3 regions of the Serratia sp. UGAL515B_01 genome follow, and region 3 is predicted to be linked to each of the others. Evidence: predicted binding sites of a transcription regulator. Region 3 holds the regulator's gene; each other region holds the start of a gene.
The links. Region 3 encodes CRP, which controls carbon source genes, mostly activating them, when cyclic AMP is high. Its sites were predicted from a motif close to ATGTGANNNNNNTCACAT; they were not measured.

Region 1 (6,284 bases), 1.8 Mb from region 3:
GACACCATTGAAAAAATCACCAGGCCGCCTCGATTTCCAACGCGGCATCTTCAGCCGAAACGCTGAAGGCGAGCTGGTGGTGAGTACTACCGGTCATCAAGGTTCACACGTGTTCAGTTCTTATAGCCAGGGCAATTGTTTTATTGTGCTGGAACGGGAACGTGCCTCGGTGACTACGGGGGAGATGGTAGAGATCGAACCTTTCAATTCGCTGCTGAGGAGCTGAATATGCTGCCGGAATTAACCGATGCGGAGATGCTGCGTTATAACCGCCAGATCGTGTTGCGCGGCTTTGATTTTGAGGGTCAGGAAAAGCTCAAAGCGTCGCACGTGCTGATTGTCGGGCTTGGTGGCTTAGGTTGCGCTGCAGCCCCTTACTTGGCGACGGCTGGCGTCGGCCATCTGACATTGGTTGATTTCGACACGGTTTCACTCTCCAATCTGCAACGGCAGATCCTACACCGGGATGCACGTCTTGGTATGTCGAAAGTGGAATCATCACGCATTGAGCTTAACGCGATCAATCCGCATATCCAAATCGATACCGTTGATGGTCAATTGGATGATGAGCAACTGGCAGCACAGATTGCAACCTGTGACGTCATATTGGACTGCACCGATAATGTTATTACACGCGAGAGGCTAAACCGCCTCTGCCATGCACAACCTAAACCACTGGTTTCAGGGGCCGCTATTCGCATGGAAGGCCAATTAAGTGTGTTTACCTATCAGCCAGAGGAACCCTGTTATCGATGTTTGAGCAGGCTGTTCGGTGAGAATACGCTTACCTGTGTCGAAGCTGGCGTAATGGCACCGTTGGTCGGTACTATTGGCAGTCTGCAGGCAATCGAAGCCATTAAATTACTGACCGATTATGGCCAACCGCTGGTGGGTAAACTGCTGATGTTTGATGCCATGAGCATGCAGTTTCGCGAAATGAAACTGCCGAAAGATGCACACTGTGAAGTGTGTAGCAAACCTGCCCTCTCTCACCAAGGCCCATTCCCGAAGGACATTGATACGCTAACGCGATGAGATACCGGCCCTCCCCACATGGGAGAGGGCCTGAGGATCATTGAATACCCTGGCTACGCAGGTAGTCTTCGTAGTTGCCAGTAAAGTCGATCACTTTGTTCGGGGTGATCTCCAAAATGCGAGTCGCCAATGAACTGACAAATTCACGGTCATGAGAAACAAAGATCAGCGTCCCTTCGTACATTTCCAATGCCATGTTCAACGACTCGATGGATTCCATATCCATGTGGTTGGTTGGCTCATCCATAATCAGAATATTTGGACGCTGCATCATCAGTTTACCGAACAGCATACGGCCTTTCTCACCACCAGAGAGCACTTTAACGCGTTTTTTAATATCGTCTTGGCTGAATAACAAACGCCCTAAGACGCTGCGAACTGCCTGCTCATCGTCTTTTTCCTGCTTCCACTGGCTCATCCAGTCGAAAACGGTCAGCGTATCATCGAACTCATATTCGTGATCTTGTGCGTAATAGCCGATCTTGGCGTTTTCAGACCATTTGACGCTGCCGTTATCTGGCTCCAGGTCACCCACCAATGTTTTCAGTAACGTTGATTTACCGATACCGTTGGCACCCAAAATAGCGATTTTTTCGCCAACTTCAACCATCAGGTTGAGCTTGCTGAACAGTGGACCACTATCGAAACCTTTGGTAAGCGCTTCAACTTCAAGAGCGTTGCGGAACAGTTTCTTGTCCTGTTCAAAACGGATGAACGGGTTCTGACGGCTAGAGGCTTTCACCTCTTCCAATTGGATCTTGTCGATCTGACGGGCGCGTGAAGTCGCCTGCTTGGATTTAGACGCGTTGGCGCTAAAACGGCTGACGAAGGACTGGAGTTCGTTGATCTGAGCTTTCTTCTTGGCGTTATCAGCCATCAGACGCTCACGCGCCTGGGTTGCAGCCGTCATATACTCGTCATAGTTACCCGGATACACTCGCAGTTCGCCGTAGTCCAGATCCGCCATATGAGTACAGACCATATTGAGGAAGTGACGGTCGTGCGAAATGATAATCATAGTACTGTTACGTTCGTTCAGTACCTGTTCCAACCAGCGGATGGTATCGATGTCCAGGTTGTTAGTCGGTTCGTCGAGCAGCAGAATTTCAGGATCGGAGAACAGCGCCTGTGCCAACAGAACACGCAGTTTGAAGCCGGGTGCGATCTCGCTCATCGGGCCATAGTGCTGTTCTACCGGGATGCCAACACCAAGCAGCAGTTCACCGGCACGAGCTTCTGCGGTATAACCGTCCATCTCGCCATAAGCAACCTCAAGATCGGCCACTTTATAGCCGTCCTCTTCGCTCATCTCTGCCAAAGCATAGATGCGATCGCGCTCTTCCTTCACCGCCCATAGCTCGGTATGGCCCATGATCACCGTGTCGAGCACGCTGAACTGTTCAAAGGCAAACTGATCCTGACGCAATTTACCCAAACGCTCGTTAGGATCCAGGAAGACGTTACCGGCACTCGGTACCAGATCGCCACCCAGAATTTTCATAAAGGTAGATTTACCGCAGCCGTTAGCGCCGATCAAACCATAGCGGTTACCGCCACCAAACTTGACTGAGATGTTTTCAAACAGCGGCTTACTGCCGAACTGCATAGTAATGTTGTTAGTGCTTAACACAGCGCTCGCTCTTAATTTCGTTAGGAATGTGATTTGGCGCGCATTATGCCATAACGGCAGTAAGAGATCGCAGAGATTTTTGGTTGTTTTTTAAACAATCGTAAAATACCTAATTGGTGCCAACTCGACAGCCACACTCTGATCTTCCCCGGTCAGCATAAAAGCACTAAAGTTACGTTTTTACTCTGTCTATTTAAGACCTCAGCTAACCAAGTTAACGCTTGCGTAACCTGCCATACAAGCCTATTATCAAAGAACATTCTTGGATTATTATCACTCCATTTATTGTAAACTGAATGACGCAACTGCCGGAGAATTCAAACAATGGATCGCACCAATATCATTCATGACTTGCTGGACTGGATCGAGATACACCTTGAGCAGCCGTTGCTGCTGGATAATGTGGCGGCGAAGTCAGGTTACTCCAAATGGCACCTACAACGTATGTTTCGCAGCACGACCGGCTATGCTCTTGGCAGCTACATTCGTGAACGCCGCCTGTCGAAAGCAGCACACGCGCTACGTGCTTCCCAACGTTCCATTCTAGACATAGCTCTGCAGTTCCGCTTTGATTCCCAGCCTTCATTTTCACGGGCATTTAAAAAGCAGTTTGGTAAAACACCCGCTGTCTATCGCCGCAGTGCGCGGCAAGATGCAACTAGCCAAAAAACACCAAGCATTATTCCCTTGCTCGGTTATCGCCATGGTTCACCAGGCTTACACTTACTCTACAACCGCAAGTGTTTGGACGAAAACTGTGCAGTTTGGACCGGCCAGGGGCAATAAGCTGAAGAATCCAAGCTACTGACCCTCATTACCCCATACTAGAAAACTGACTTAATTGTACTCGAGGGTGAAGGTCGCAATAGACTTTAGCTTCCCGCCTTTTATTTTCGATCTGGTTTGGTAATAGCGAGCCTTGATTGGAAAAGTGAGGGTATTAGTCTGGTTGGCGATAGTATATACCCCGCGTAAATTGAGGCGCCGCTTTTAATTGGCATTAAATCATTACCGTTCAGTAACCTCAGGCATCCCCTCATGTTTCAATTTTAACATTTGATTTTAGAATGCACTCGGGACGTTAATCTGGGAGCCCGTCAGTCTGACCTTTCATCCTTTGCTGATTCTGTCTTCGGTGCCAATATGCACCTGAAACGCCTTCGGTCTCTTAGCAAGGCAGCTACCGGCGTTATCGAAAGTGGTTCACTCGCCATTCATGCCATCGGCTCCGGCCTTGCTCTGGCAAACCTGCCAGCAGGCAGAACTGAAGGGGCTAGCACCAGGCCAAATAACGAATACAGTCAACACCCAGAAACGTGAAATATAACAAGTATAGATAATGACAAAATCAAAGGGCGGGGGAACACCCCCTGCCCTTTTCACACCGTATTTTGTCCCACATGCCCTACTCTCTGATTATTTGTACAATTCTGCTGTGCCATAAACCTGGTTATTAACAGTAACCGAAGTAATACGGTAAGCAGTGGCTCCATGACGTTGAGCATCTGCCACAATCATGCGTTCAAAATCATCCAATGTTGTTGCTTGAGATGAGACTGCCCCGATTTTTTGTAGCCCTTGAGCCGCCGCAGCTGTCACTGGCGTTGCGGCAAAAGCTGCATTTGTGGCGCAAGTAAGCACTAAGAATAACATGATATTTTTCATGATAACCTCTCTTATTAGGCTCTATCCCTTAATTGAGCCTGAGGTGGCACAACGGGCAATTGAGGAACACAGCCTAGTTTTGATAATCACAAAAAGTGATTACTATTGGTGATAACGCCTGATTATTGACTCATGCTATCTTTAGCCATCGAGTCTTTCTTCATGCCGTCATGTTTCATCGCATCCTTACCCATGTGCTCTTTATCCATACCGTCATGTTTCATCGCATCCTTACCCATGTGCTCTTTATCCATACCGTCATGCTTCATTGCATCCTTGCCCATGTGCTTTTTATCCATACCGTCATGCTTCATTGCATCCTTGCCCATGTGATCTTTTTTCATGCCATCTTTGGCCATCCCCTCATGGGACATTTGCCCCATATCGTCTTTTTTCATCGCGTCTTGGCTCATGCTGTCTGCCGCATGGGCTCCTGTAACACCCAACATCAGAGCACTACACATCATCATTGCAAATAACTTTTTCATGGTTTTTCCTTCTCTTATTGAAAGGCACTAAGCGTGCCGTAAGCTCTGTCCCTTAATTCGCCATCACGATTCTATTAAGGGACACAGCCTGATATTGTTCAACAGCAGTTAACTGCCGCCGAACCAGTTATAACCTTGGTCTTCCCAGTAACCGCCGGAGAAATGATTAGTCACCTCGATGGCTTGAATATGTTTCGGATTCTTGTAGCCAAGCTTGGTCGGCATACGCAGCTTCATTGGGTAACCATACTTACGCGGTAGAATTTGTCCGTCGTAAGTCAGTGCCATAATGGTTTGCGGATGCAGTGCAGTGGCCATATCAATACTAGTGTAATAATCATCAGCACACCTGAAACTGATATAACGGGCATTCAGATCTGCACCAATAGCTCGCAGGAAAGCAGCAAACGGTACGCCCCCCCATTTACCGATTGCACTCCAGCCCTCAACGCAGATATGGCGTGTAACCTGACTGATCTGGGTCATTTGGTGTAATTGTGCTAGCGTCCAGGGCTGCTTATGCAACACTAACCCTGCCACCTCCAACCTATAATCATCACCATTGATATCGGGTGCCTCCTCCTCACTATAAAATGCGTTGAACGGGAAAGGCCGAGTGATCATTGATTCCGGGTATACGGGCGCCAAATGATCGGCATTGAATAGCCAGCCTTGTACCCGATCGTTAAAGCGTGAAATACGGTTCAATGCCTGCTCCACATGGGTGTTGTCACTCAGATCACAACCGGTGAGCATGGTGATCCCGCCTAATGTCAAGCCATTGCGTAAAAAGCGGCGGCGTGATGAGGATGCCAGTTGGCTAGCAAGCAAACGCTGTGCTTCCTTCACGATATCCTGGCTTTCGCTCAGACTTATGGGTTGCTTTTCCGATTTCATCAACGTCTCCTCATCGACCACGCAACATGGCAAGCAAAGTCCTCGGCACCAAGGCCACCATGATTAAATGTATCGCCACAAATCCAACCAAAGCCGTCATGGCAAAAAAGTGGATATAACGCGCAGTTTCATAGCCCCCCAGCAGAGTACGCAGCAGCGGAAATTGCACTGACTTCCACATCACCAGGCCGGAAACAACCATCATGATGCTGGCGACAATGACGAACAGATACATACCCCGTTGCACCATGTTGTAATGACGTAAATCAGCATGTTGTAATTTGCCACGCAACGCCGCCCACATATCGGCAAAAAACTGTCGCGGGCTAAGGGGCCAAAATTTGCGTTTAAAGCGGCCACTGCACAGATTGACCAACAGATAGAGCAGGCCATTGATACCAAACAACCACATCCCCGCAAAGTGCCATTGCAATGCGCCACCCAACCATCCACCGAGCGTGAGTTCGTTCATAAATCTAAAGTTAAACAGGGGTGAAGCGTTATAAATACGCCAACCACTGGTCACCATGATCAACATGGCCAGGGCATTTAACCAGTGTGTGATCCTG
Region 2 (6,284 bases), 1.8 Mb from region 3:
AAAGCTGCTCGCTAATTAATCGAGATTTAAGCAATAACCTATTGATAATTTATCCGAATAAGTCATCAACGGAATCATTCCAGTCATGTCCCGAGATAGACCACTCCCGACTTATTGGGGGAGGAAAAGCACTTCGGCAGTATCCATTTTTAGTTTCGAAGTCAAACACACCGTGGGGATAACCATTAATCAAAAGAACGCATTTCTTACCGTCTTCTGACCAGCCAACCTTTACGTCAGATGGCATATGCCTGTCTGAAACATCTGCTGCATTATAAATATGCAGTGCATCCTGGATGGCATTACCATCAATATCTCCATCAAGAGCATAGAAATATCCAGTTTCACCATTATCTTCAAACACCGCAGCAAATGGACCTTCCGGAGTCAGGCTTTCTATCACTTGCGCTTCACCTACAATGAGTTGAGCTTGAGCTGTAACCCGTATTGTCATTTTGGACTTCCCTCAAATCACTACTTAAGTACTTTCCCAGATTATAAGTATGTATGTATCCATCTTTGACCTGTACCGGTTAATTAACATAACTTACTGATAGTGCAGGTTTAATTTAAACTCCTATCCATGACTTACCCTAGAGCTGACCTGTTCTTTGTTCTTAGCCAACAGCAAGACTAAGCAATGCCGAATTCAATTAAACGTGGTAATGCCAGCTGACTCTTCAGATCTTTTTCTGTTGAGCCTTCAGTTTTTCTGTTGCCAATTTGTGCTCTAACTCTATCAATTGTTCTGGTGATACTGCCGGATAGCCTTGCGCATCTTCCGGTACGTCGTGAATGGCAGAAATAGGGATCAACGGGCCCAGAAAACGTGGTTCACGCTTTAAGATATATAAATCGGTCAATGCTCCCAGGCGGGCAAAAATCTCACGTGCCCGAATGTTCATCATGTCCTTTGGTGAAGGTACGGCATAGCACTGTGCTTGGATACCCATATGTAATGCAATAAACAGCGCACGTTCACAATGGAAACGTTGAGTAATGATAATAAAGTCATTGGCGTCGAACACCTTGCGCGTGCGTACAATGGAGTCGAGGGTGCGGAAACCGGCATAGTCGAGCACAATATCACTTGGTGCCACGCCTGCGGCGATCAAGTCGCGGCGCATGGTCATTGGCTCATTGTAACTTTGCTGTGAATTGTCACCGCTCAGCAGCAGGTACTTTACCTTTCCGCTGTTATAAGCGTTGAGCGCCCCTTGAATACGGTAGCGATAGTATTGATTGATAACACCAGTGCGATAGTACTTGGCTGTACCGAGTACCACTCCTACTTGGCGTTGGGGCAACTCTCGCAGTTCATCATAGACGTAAGGGGCCGTTTTCCAGCTTATCCAGCGGTCGAGCGCAATAGCCGAGCCCAACAGCACCAAAACGATAATGATCAGGCTAATTATCAAGCGTTTCCACATGTCATTGCCTTATGCGTACAGTTGCAAAAGTGAGATCCAAGGCTACGTTACCTGCTAGGAAGACGCAAGCGGTGAGCCTTATACTCGTGATACTTCGATTGGCTCTGTGTCCCTCAATTGCCCGTGGTGCTGTCGCAGACCCCAAAGGACGTTACCAAGGCAGAGGGTGAGTCTCTTTCAAGTCTGACTGGCGCTTGCGTCTACTTAATGGCAACAGCCTAGGGTATATAGGAAAATTTACAGCTAAAAAGCTGGGCATAATAGTGCTAAAAGCGGAATTGATGCAGGTTAATCGGGCACTGAACGCATTTATTTAGTGTGCGGAGGGGGTAAAACATCGGGGTCTGGATACAGACCCCGATATCGAGTTTAAAAAGAGGTGCGTTTGTAACAGCGATATTGAGGACGCCAGAAGTTGTGTTCGATGGCTTTTGATAGCGCCTCTTCAGCAGTGACCATTGCAACGCCCTGCAGTTGAGCAGCTTTACCGACTTCCAAAGCGATACATTTGGACACGCTCTGAATATCGTCAATGTTTGGTAACAGTGCGCCATGACCATCGGTAGCTAAAGGCGAGCAGTCTGCCAAGGCTCGGCTGGCAGCCATCAACATGGAATCGGTGATACGCGTTGCGCCTGAAGCTAGAACGCCCAGCCCAATTCCAGGGAAAATATAGGAGTTATTGCACTGGGCAATTGGGAACAGTTGGTCTTTATAGGTTACCGGTGGGAATGGGCTGCCGGTTGCTACCAGTGCGTTACCGCCTGTCCAGTTGATGATATCTTCTGGACGTGCTTCCACGCGTGAGGTCGGGTTGGAGAGTGGCATTACGATGGGACGCGGGCAATGCTTGTGCATTTCACTGATTAGTTCTTCAGTAAACAGACCCGGTTGACCTGATACCCCGATCAAAATGGTCGGTTTGGCGTTGCGCACCACTTCTAAAAGTGAGATTGCATCACTTTCAACCTGCCATCCCTCGAGGTTGTCACTTTTTTGTACGAGCTTGCTCTGGAAATCAAGCAGGTTTGGTAGTTTGTCCGTCAGCAGACCAAAGCGATCGACCATAAAGACTCTGGCACGTGCTTCTTCTTCGCTCAGGCCTTCAGATTTCATCTGTGCAATGATTTGCTCAGCGATACCGCAACCGGCTGAACCTGCGCCCAGGAATGTGACAGTCTGCTCACGCAGTTGACTGCCTGCAGCGCGACTGGCTGCAATCAGACTCCCGAGCGTAACGGCTGCAGTGCCTTGAATGTCATCGTTGAAACAGCACAGTTCATCACGATAGCGATTCAGCAATGGGGTGGCATTGCTTTGAGCAAAATCTTCGAATTGCAGCAAAACATTTGGCCAGCGGCGTTTTACAGCCTGAATAAATTCATCCACAAAGGCGTGGTATTCATCGCCTGAAATACGTGCATGACGCCAGCCCATGTAGAGCGGATCGTTCAGGCGTTGTGGGTTGTTGGTTCCAACATCCAGAACCACCGGCAATGTGTAGGCTGGGCTGATGCCGCCACAAGCGGTATAAAGTGAGAGCTTGCCAATAGGGATCCCCATACCACCGATACCTTGGTCACCCAGGCCAAGAATACGTTCGCCGTCTGTTACTACAATCACCTTAACGTTCTGCTTTGTCGCATTCTGCAGCATATCGTCGATGTGATCGCGGTTCGGGTAGGAGATGAATAATCCGCGTGCCCGGCGATAAATATCAGAAAAATGCTCGCAGGCTTCGCCAACAGTTGGTGTGTAGATGATGGGCATCATCTCACTCAGGTGTGACTCCAGCATGCGATAGAACAGGGTTTCGTTGGTGTCCTGAATATTACGCAGGTAGATGTGCTTGTCATTGTCGTTCTTGAAATCCTGATATTGGCGGTATGCGCGTTCTACCTGTTCTTCAATCGTTTCCACGGCCTCAGGCAGCAGTCCGTGCAGGTTGAATTGGCTGCGTTCTTCTTCTGTGAAGGCGCTGCCTTTGTTCAAAAGCGGGAATTCCAGCAGAATCGGGCCTGCATAAGGAATGTACAGCGGGCGTTTGCTTTCGTATTCAAGTTCCATCAATTTTACTCTTAAACTTATCGGCTAATTTTTATAAAGACAGGCAGAACGGCAGATCCTAAAACATTAAGAGAATATATACAGCAATTGTTTGCCAATCATGAGATGAAAGTTAGGAGGTCTGGCACACAGGAAAGTATTTGCGAGTAAGTATCGAGATAGAGGAGCACTGCGGCTCCGCTTTAAGGGTCAGAACGTGATCCGTTGAATATTCTTACAGCCCAAGGCGTTAAGCGTAGCCTGCGTGGCATCCCACTGGGTCAGAATAGCATCCTGAGCTTCAACCAGCACAGCACGGCGGATTTTTTGACAATCACCACCAGAGATATTCATCAGAACCAGTGCAGCCTGCAGTGGGGGAAGGCTCGGGTTGAACGCGGCGTTCTCTGCATAGCGACCAGCGTAAACCTTTCCATCTTCGCCTTCCAATGCCACGCCGCTATGGGCATTGCTATAGGGAGCATGGCAGTGGTTTGCAGCCTCTAGGGCTGCTTTGGCTAATTCATCTTCCAGTATCATTTCGAAACCATGATCGACCGGATCCATCAGCAGTTGGTTGATTTTTAGATCTTTCGGTCCGAAGGAGTAGGGGAGGTAATCCCCAAGCTTGGCTTGTGTTCTTGTCGGCATGTTGATCAGCAGTTCTGTACCACTGTTAAGTTCGTTCATAAACTGGCGGCAGTGGCCACAGGGTGTGTAGTTGACGGTGACAGAAACTAATTTAGCCTCGCCGCGCAACCAGGCATGGGTAACTGCACACTGTTCAGCATGCACCGTTTGCTGCAGTGGCGCGCCGCTGAATTCCATATTGGCGCCAAAATAGAGATTGCCGCTGATACCATGGGCAATGGCACCGACATGGAAATGAGAAATAGGTGTTGATGAGCAGGCTGCCGCCAAAGGTAACAGGGAAAAGGCCAGAGTATCGTTATCCAACCCACAGCATTGTTTGATCGTTTCCACCTGCTTGGCCTCAAGCACAGCCTGGAAATCAGGTGCATCCAGATAAGGTTTCAGGACAGATTGCAAGGTTGCTGGCAATTCGCTATAGGCAGCGTGAAAGCGCGGGTGCATAAAAAGTCTCTCCACAAGTTAACAGGTTAGGCTGTGCTTCTGAATCGTCCCAGTCCTGTGTGTCTGCGATGGCAGTATGGGCAACGGCGGGACACAGCTCAGCATTCTAGGCAGCCTGCTGATAATAAAGTGTGATTTATATCTATTTATTGATGAAATACATGCAATAAAAATTAACGTTTAGCGAAGTAAGACAGATTTGAACCGAATGTTATCAGCCAAACAATAGCAGCAATATTGGGAACAGGAAGGGAGCGATCAGCGATGTCATGATCCCGCAGATAACCAGAGCCAGTGAGCTAAACGCTCCCTCCTGATAATCTATCTCTGCACTTCTTGCGGTTCCGAGCGCGTGGGATGCAGTTCCTATTGCCAAACCTCGTGAAGATTTGGTATTGACCTTCAGTAGGTTGAGTAGCGAATGGCCGAAAGCTGCGCCCAGAATACCGACAAAAATGACGCAAACTGCGCTAATTGCCGGAATGCCTCCGATCGATTCTGCTACCGCCATCGCGATCGGTGTTGTCACAGATTTAGGCATAATTGATGCTGCAATATCAGGTTTTGCTCCCATTAACAGTGCCAAAGCTCCCCCACTGATCATGGCGGTCATGCTGCCAATAAAACAGACGGTAATGATAGACTTCCAGCGTGCACGTATCTGATGCATCTGCTCATAAAGCGGAAAAGCGAGGGCGACAACCGCGGGTTGTAGTAGCTGGTTCAGGATTTTGCTGCCCTGAAAGTAGTTCTCGTAAGGTGTACCGGTCAGTAATAGGAGAGGGATAATCACCGCCATTGAAACTAATAAAGGGTTTAGTAATGGCGTATTCAACCGTTGAGCCAGCTTTTGTGCTGCGAAGAAAACCAACAATGTTAGTGGGAGTGACCACCAGATAGTCTGGATCATTATTTTTCCTCCGGACTGTTGGTTTTGTCGACAACAGGACGCTCACGGTGAAAATAATGTGAGGAGTAACCAACGACTACAAACACCATCAACGTACTGATCAGGCAAGACACGACTAACGGTGCCAGGTCATCAACAATCTGATCGTAATACTTCATCACACCTACGCCAATCGGCACAAACAGCAAAACCATGTAGCGGATAAACAATTGGCATCCGGGTTTGACCCATTTGGCGGGCAGGAGTTGTGAAGAGAGCAGTGCAAACAGCACTATCATGCCGATAATACTGCCAGGGATAGCAATCGGCAGCAGTGCTGCAACAGTATTGCCAATAAACAGACTGAGGTAGATCAGCGCAATCGCTCTGATATATTTCCAGCACACTGTAAATAGCTTACCCATGATCATTTCCTGTTCAGCTTGACACATTCATCATACAATTAAATTGTGATCTATGCCACAAAACGCATCATGAATTAGGGGCATGCCAACCATGTTTTTTTGCCTATGCATTGTGTCTGCGTTTGGTGGCTTCAATTGTGTCAACACCGTCGCTCACCGATGGTGTTGACGTTTAGCGCGTCATGGGCTGTCGAGCACGACAGCGTTGCTAGGAGTAACCGACCAAGAAAGGTTGGTTGAAGCTAGACTAACAGGGAAGTCTGTCGTAGCCGGAACGCCCAACAACGTTGATGCCGCGCGGGTATCTACGCTGCGGACAGGGTATGTTTAAGCGTAGGTGAGGATGTAGGGCTCTGCCTTGAGCCCTGCCAATGCCATCCATTGTGGTTTCAGATAATG
Region 3 (6,284 bases):
TGGAACCTCCTCGGCATGTTGGAAGATGAAACGCACTGAACCCTGTAAGTGAGATTGCAACTGGCATAATACTCTGGCTGCCCCCAGTAGCATTGCACTATGCGCATCATGGCCGCAGGCATGCATCACACCTGGTCGTGTCGAACAGAAGGGTTCGTCGTTTTCCTCCTGAATCGGCAAAGCATCGATGTCAGCACGCAACGCAAAACAAGGCCCCGGTGCCGCCCCCTTCAATTCAGCAACCACGCTATTCGGGGTCGGACGGGTTACCGTTAAGGGGCCAAAGCTGGCCAGTTGCTCGGCGATATAATCGGCTGTCTGCGCTTCATGAAATGATAATTCAGGATGGGCATGAATGTGGCGGCGCCAATTCAATACCTGTTGCTCAACACCTGCTATCAACTGCTCAATATCCATTTTCGTACTCCTCAATGTTCAATGCTGGTTGACGCGACTGGCGCGCCAGCGGCAGGATCACCAGCCCAGAAACCACCATGGCCAATGCCAAAAAGATAAAGGTCGTCATGTAGTCCTGACTTAGAGTGATCAAATAGCCCATAGCAATCGGCGCAACAAATCCCCCAAGGGTGCCACCTGTGTTGATCAACCCCATCGCAGCACCCATCACTTCCGCAGGCAAACGTTTCATTGGCAGGGTAAAAACCGTCACAAAAGACGCCATCAGAAAGACATAACTCAGGAACAGGCACAGACTGGCAGTCAATGGTGACTCACTGGTAAACACCAGCCAGATGCAGATTGCGCTAAGGAAGGAACTCAAACAAATCACCTGTGGCTCGCGGCCTTGTAGATAACGCCCTACCAACCAGCCAGTACCCAGTGAGGAAATCCAAATCCCCAAACCACCAGCAGCCACTACCAGGCTGGAAACACCTATCGGTAGCCCTCGTTGCTGAACCAGGAATTTCGGCAGCCAGGCCATCAAACCATAAGACGGAATGTTAATGCAGAAGATCGCCACAAATAGCAGCAATACGATCGGGCTTTTCAACAAGGCTTTATAGCTTGCCCCTGTTGCTCCAGGCTGGGCACGTTCGGCTTGAGGCGGGTTAGGTACCAGCCATAAGATACAGGCAGCAATCACGAATGCCAGCAGCCCAAGCGCAGAGAAGGAACCACGCCAACCGATATGATCAAGGCAATAAACCGCCACTAGCGGCCCGACAGTCATCGCCAGCCCGGCGGAGGAAAGTAGAATGGATTGCGCGAACGTACGCTGTTCAAGCGAGAAACTCGCCACCACAGCTTTAGCGCACGAGCAGGGATAGCCGGAGTGGCCTATACCGGAAAGGAAACGAAACGTTACCAGTAGCCCCAAGCCGAATCCCAAGATGCCGAAGCACAGCGCAAATCCGCCGAGCAATAGTAATGAGCTACACAGTACTTTCTTGAATCCAAAACGGTCATTGAGCCAACCAGCCGGTATCTGGAACAATGAGTAGGCCAAGAAGAACATACCGGTAATATACCCCAACTGTTCAGCCTGCAAATTGAACTCACGTTCGATAGGCAACAGCGCGAACCCCATTACGGTTTTATCAATGTAAACTACGACATAACCCACAAACAGCAAAAAAATCATTAGTGAACGATTTTTCATCGCTGATATTCCTTTAAGTTATCGCTAAGGTCCCACATCATGGCGGGCTTATGTTGATAGTGTGATCGACATCACTTATAACTTTAAATAACAATCACTTATATCAATCCCGTGGAATCTATAGGCTTTTTATTAACTGCATAAGATACAATTTTTTAATTGATGATGACTTTTGCTGATAGGGGTAGAAATGGGGTATTTACCAAAGTTGCAGCAACTGAAGGTTTTCCAGCAAGTGATCCGCAGCGGTAGTATTCGCGCTGCGGCGCGCACGCTTGGGCAATCTCAACCGGCAGTCAGTCGCACTATCCGCGAATTGGAGCAAGTGTTAGAAACCCAGTTAATCATTAGAAGTAACCAAGGGATGACATTGACCGAAACAGGCCGCACCTTCTCTCTACGGATGCAGTTGATTCTGGAAGAACTGCAGCGTGCCGCCGATGAGATAAAACAGTTGAACCAGCATTCACAGGGCAGCGTTGCTGTTGGATGCTCTTCTTTGCTGGCACTCACGGTACTCCCGGCACTGGTAGAGGAATTTAAACAACCGTTTCCACAGGCCAATCTGCTCATCCGTGAAGCCCAGATTTCTACATTGCTACCAGCATTACGTGAGGGGCGGCTGGATTTTGCCGTCGGCACTTTCAGCGCTGAACTCCCGTTGCAGGATTTAGTGCGCGAACCGCTATTCAACGCTTCATTTTGCATTATTGCACGCCAAGGACACCCCCTGATGCAGGCGACATCAATGGATGAACTCCGTGAAGCAAAACTCGTATTACCGGAAACCGACATGGGGTATTACCAACAACTACAATCGATACTCGGCACTTTCTACCAACAGTTGCCCCATACGCCTATACGTACAGATTCAGTGGCATGCGGGCTGAATATGGTCTTGGAAGCGGGCTATCTGGCGATAGTCGCTCGAGCAATGGCGACACCGCTCTATTTACAGCACCGACTGGTGACATTACCTATCGACAATCTGCCGCAAGCACAGTATTGCGTGCTGTACTCGCAAAAATCGCCGCTAACCATTACGGCGCGGCAATTTCTGGATTTATTACGCGTTCACTGCCAGCGCTATCGATGGTAGGCTCAGGCAATTTCACAGATTTCAAAAGTATGGGTAACGCTAGCGGCTTTGTTCAGCATCAGCGCTACAGAGCAGTATTTCTCTGCGGAAAGATTAACCGCTCGTTCAACAATATTATCGGTCAGCCCGTTACCGGTCACAATAAAGTGCAGGTTGATATGGGTAAACAGACGAGGAGCTTCTTCACGACGTTCTGAGGTCAGTTTTACCTCACAATTAACAATATCGTTACGGCCTTTTTGGAGAATTGACACCACATCAATGGCACTGCACGCCCCAACGGACATTAACACCATCTCCATTGGGCTTGGTGCTTTATCCCCCGCGTTACCATCCATCAACACCTGATGACCAGAAGCTGACTCCCCCAAAAAAGTCAGCCCCTCAACCCATTTCACTCTTGCCTGCATTTTGTACTCTCCGGTTAACTTCTGAAAACAAAGTAAGCTTTCGCATAGAAACTGACAACGGAACCTGATGCTAGTCATGCTGAAGCGAGACAATACAAGACACTCGCCTCACTCTGTGCTACAAACAAAGTCGCAATAACTCTTTCCAGGTGTTCGATTTTCAGGGAACTGCCAAAGGAAAGGTTCCTATATTGGTATGTTAACAGAATGTAGCTTGCAGCACTCCGCGCAAGTCAATATGCTAGAACACAAGCATATTTCTATAACATGCCTCAAACCTGTTGATAGCCACTAATAAAAAACCAGGCTATAGGCACGTTTACAGGGAACTCTGACCCCTGTGATACAAGGCAGCGATAACAACAGAGGATAACAGCGAATGGTTCTCGGCAAACCGCAAACAGACCCGACTCTTGAATGGTTCCTGTCTCATTGCCATATCCACAAATATCCATCAAAGAGTACGCTGATTCACCAAGGTGAAAAGGCCGAAACGCTTTACTACATCGTAAAAGGCTCCGTCGCGGTGCTGATTAAAGATGAAGAAGGCAAAGAGATGATTCTGTCTTACCTTAACCAAGGGGATTTCATCGGCGAGCTAGGATTATTTGAAGAAGGCCAAGAGCGTAGTGCTTGGGTAAGAGCAAAAACGGCTTGTGAAGTAGCTGAAATTTCTTACAAAAAATTCCGCCAACTGATCCAGGTTAATCCGGATATTCTGATGCGTCTTTCCGCACAGATGGCAAGCCGTCTACAAGTCACCTCAGAGAAAGTGGGTAACCTCGCTTTCCTTGACGTCACTGGGCGCATCGCGCAAACATTGTTGAATCTGGCAAAACAACCCGATGCCATGACTCATCCTGATGGTATGCAGATCAAGATCACCCGCCAAGAAATTGGCCAAATCGTCGGTTGCTCGCGTGAAACCGTCGGTCGTATTCTGAAAATGCTCGAAGATCAAAACCTGATTTCCGCTCACGGCAAAACCATTGTCGTATACGGCACTCGTTAATCCTTGAAAACACGGCGCAGGAACATGCGTCGTGTCTCTACCTGCAGAATGGCAAACCATGTGGCGTCGCCTGATTTATCACCCTGAAGTCAATTATGCGCTGCGGCAAACGCTGGTACTTTGCCTGCCAGTGGCTTTTGGTTTGCTGATTGGAAACCTGCAATTGGGGTTGCTGTTCTCTCTGGTTCCCGCCTGTTGCAACATCGCCGGGCTGGATACTCCCCACAAACGCTTTTTCAAGCGTCTAGTCGTTGGCGGCCTATTGTTCGCCTTCAGTAGTTTATTGCTGCAACAGACTCTGCTGTGGCATGTTCCGTTACCCTTGCTAATGTTGGGGATGGCATTGTTATTTGGCGTCAGTGGTGAAATCAGTCCACTGCACGCCCGTTTGTTGCCCGCAGCAATGGTCGCGGCCATTTTCTCACTCAGCACGGCAGGCAGCGTCCCTATATGGCATAACCCCTTGCTATATATCGTAGGCACAGCGTGGTACGGGTTATTTACCTGGTTCTGGTTCAAGCTATGGAAAGAACAACCGATGCGTGAATCTCTGAGCCAACTTTTTACGCAGTTAGCCGATTATTTTGAAGCGAAATACTCATTGCTGACTCAACACATCGATCCGGAAACCGCCCTTCCCCCTTTATTAAAACGCCAACAACAAGTGATGGATCTCATCAACCTGTTGTACCAACAACTCAATTTCTTGCCCCATGCCAGCAACCTTGAGCAAAAGCGTTTAGAAAACATATTTCAGGTCGCGCTCGATCTGCAGGAACACATTACCGTCAGCCTGCATCAGCCAGAAGAGGTACAAAAACTGGTGGAGCAGAGTCAGGCCGAAGCGATTATCCGCCGCAACGCGCAAGTTATCGCAACGCGCCTGCGCGAAGTGGCCGACGATATTCTTTATCATCGCCGCTCACAGCGTTTTGCTATGAAAAACGAGTTGGCCGCATTAGAAAAAGTGGCTACACAGCATGCCGATAATCCGGTTGGCCAATTCTGCTATTACCACTTCAGCCGGATCGCACGTCTGCTACGAACCCAGCGCCCACTCTATCGCCGTAACATTATGATCAATCAGTCGCGATTACCCTTCTGGCCCGCGGTGGTGGGCTATCTTTCGCTAAAATCCAATGCGTTGCGTAACGCTGCCCGGTTGGGGGTTATACTCGCCGTCGGCTGCAATCTGGGGATGATATTCAACCTGCCCAAACCTTATTGGATTTTGCTGACCATTATGCTGGTCAGCCAGAACGGTTACAACGCGACAAGGGTGAGGATCCAGCACCGTGCGCTTGGTACTGTGATTGGATTAGTGATTGCCTCAGGGTTGCTGCAGTTGCAACTGCCAGAGCTGGCAACGCTCTGCGTTATGCTGGCAATCACTCTCGCGGCCTATCTGGTTTTGCGTAAAAACTACGGGTTGGCAGTGATAGGCTTTACCATCACCGCCGTCTACACGTTGCAAATATTGGCTCTCAACGGCACCGATTTCCTGATACCCCGGCTAATAGATACGCTTATCGGCTGCGTACTGGTATTTGGCGGAACGATCTGGCTGTGGCCACAATGGCAAAGTGGACTACTGCGTAAAAACGCGCATCAGGCGCTGGAATATGACCAGACAGCATTACGCATGTTATTGGAAGAACAGGAACCCAACCCCATCAAATTAGCCTATACGCGGATGCAGGTTAATCAGGCTCACAACACCCTATTCACCTCTCTCAATCAGGCCATGCAGGAACCCGGGTTTAAATCAGATTATCTGACAGATATGCGGTTATGGATCACACACAACCAGTTTATTGTCGAACATCTGAATGCAATGACCATTCTGGCACGCGAGCACTATATGCTGACGCCAAAACTGGCGGAAGAATATCTGCAAAGCTGTGAGATTGCGCTGCAAAGCTGCCAACAGCGCTTGGAGTATGACGGGCCGAATATCAGCAACAGCATCATGCAGTTACCTGCCCTGCACCCGGATATGCCAATAACCGAAATGGAGCGCCACCTGCGGCGCATTCTTTCACATCTTGGCGTAATGCATACCATTTCTTCACTGGCGTGGCGCCAACGCCCACACCATGGGATTTGGCTTAAGCGCAAACTGCGTGACAGCTGATCTACTCG

Region 1: a site for CRP is predicted at 2,692-2,709, ahead of OK023_RS05370 (ABC-F family ATPase). Genes of this name have one in related genera too.
Region 2: a site for CRP is predicted at 4,701-4,718, ahead of cdd (cytidine deaminase). Genes of this name have one in related genera too.

What each region holds. Positions count from the first base shown of each region.
Region 1 is NZ_CP109901.1:1,142,213-1,148,496, reverse strand. It holds gene moeA (molybdopterin molybdotransferase MoeA) at 1-226, shown strand, start outside; gene moeB (molybdopterin-synthase adenylyltransferase MoeB) at 229-1,035, shown strand; gene OK023_RS05370 (ABC-F family ATPase) at 1,073-2,665, opposite strand; gene OK023_RS05365 (helix-turn-helix domain-containing protein) at 2,990-3,451, shown strand; gene OK023_RS05360 (hypothetical protein) at 3,809-3,985, shown strand; gene OK023_RS05355 (DUF1471 domain-containing protein) at 4,082-4,330, opposite strand; gene OK023_RS05350 (pentapeptide MXKDX repeat protein) at 4,453-4,818, opposite strand; gene OK023_RS05345 (molybdopterin-dependent oxidoreductase) at 4,927-5,715, opposite strand; gene OK023_RS05340 (cytochrome b/b6 domain-containing protein) at 5,726-6,284, opposite strand, start outside.
Region 2 is NZ_CP109901.1:1,167,396-1,173,679, forward strand. It holds gene OK023_RS05450 (DUF2251 domain-containing protein) at 50-454, opposite strand; gene sanA (outer membrane permeability protein SanA) at 681-1,430, opposite strand; gene OK023_RS05460 (NAD-dependent malic enzyme) at 1,800-3,497, opposite strand; gene cdd (cytidine deaminase) at 3,687-4,571, opposite strand; gene OK023_RS05470 (CidB/LrgB family autolysis modulator) at 4,786-5,481, opposite strand; gene OK023_RS05475 (CidA/LrgA family protein) at 5,481-5,885, opposite strand.
Region 3 is NZ_CP109901.1:3,573,683-3,579,966, forward strand. It holds gene OK023_RS16200 (amidohydrolase) at 1-417, opposite strand, end outside; gene OK023_RS16205 (MFS transporter) at 407-1,621, opposite strand; gene OK023_RS16210 (LysR substrate-binding domain-containing protein) at 1,812-2,720, shown strand; gene OK023_RS16215 (OsmC family protein) at 2,723-3,130, opposite strand; gene crp (cAMP-activated global transcriptional regulator CRP) at 3,510-4,142, shown strand; gene OK023_RS16225 (YccS/YhfK family putative transporter) at 4,201-6,276, shown strand.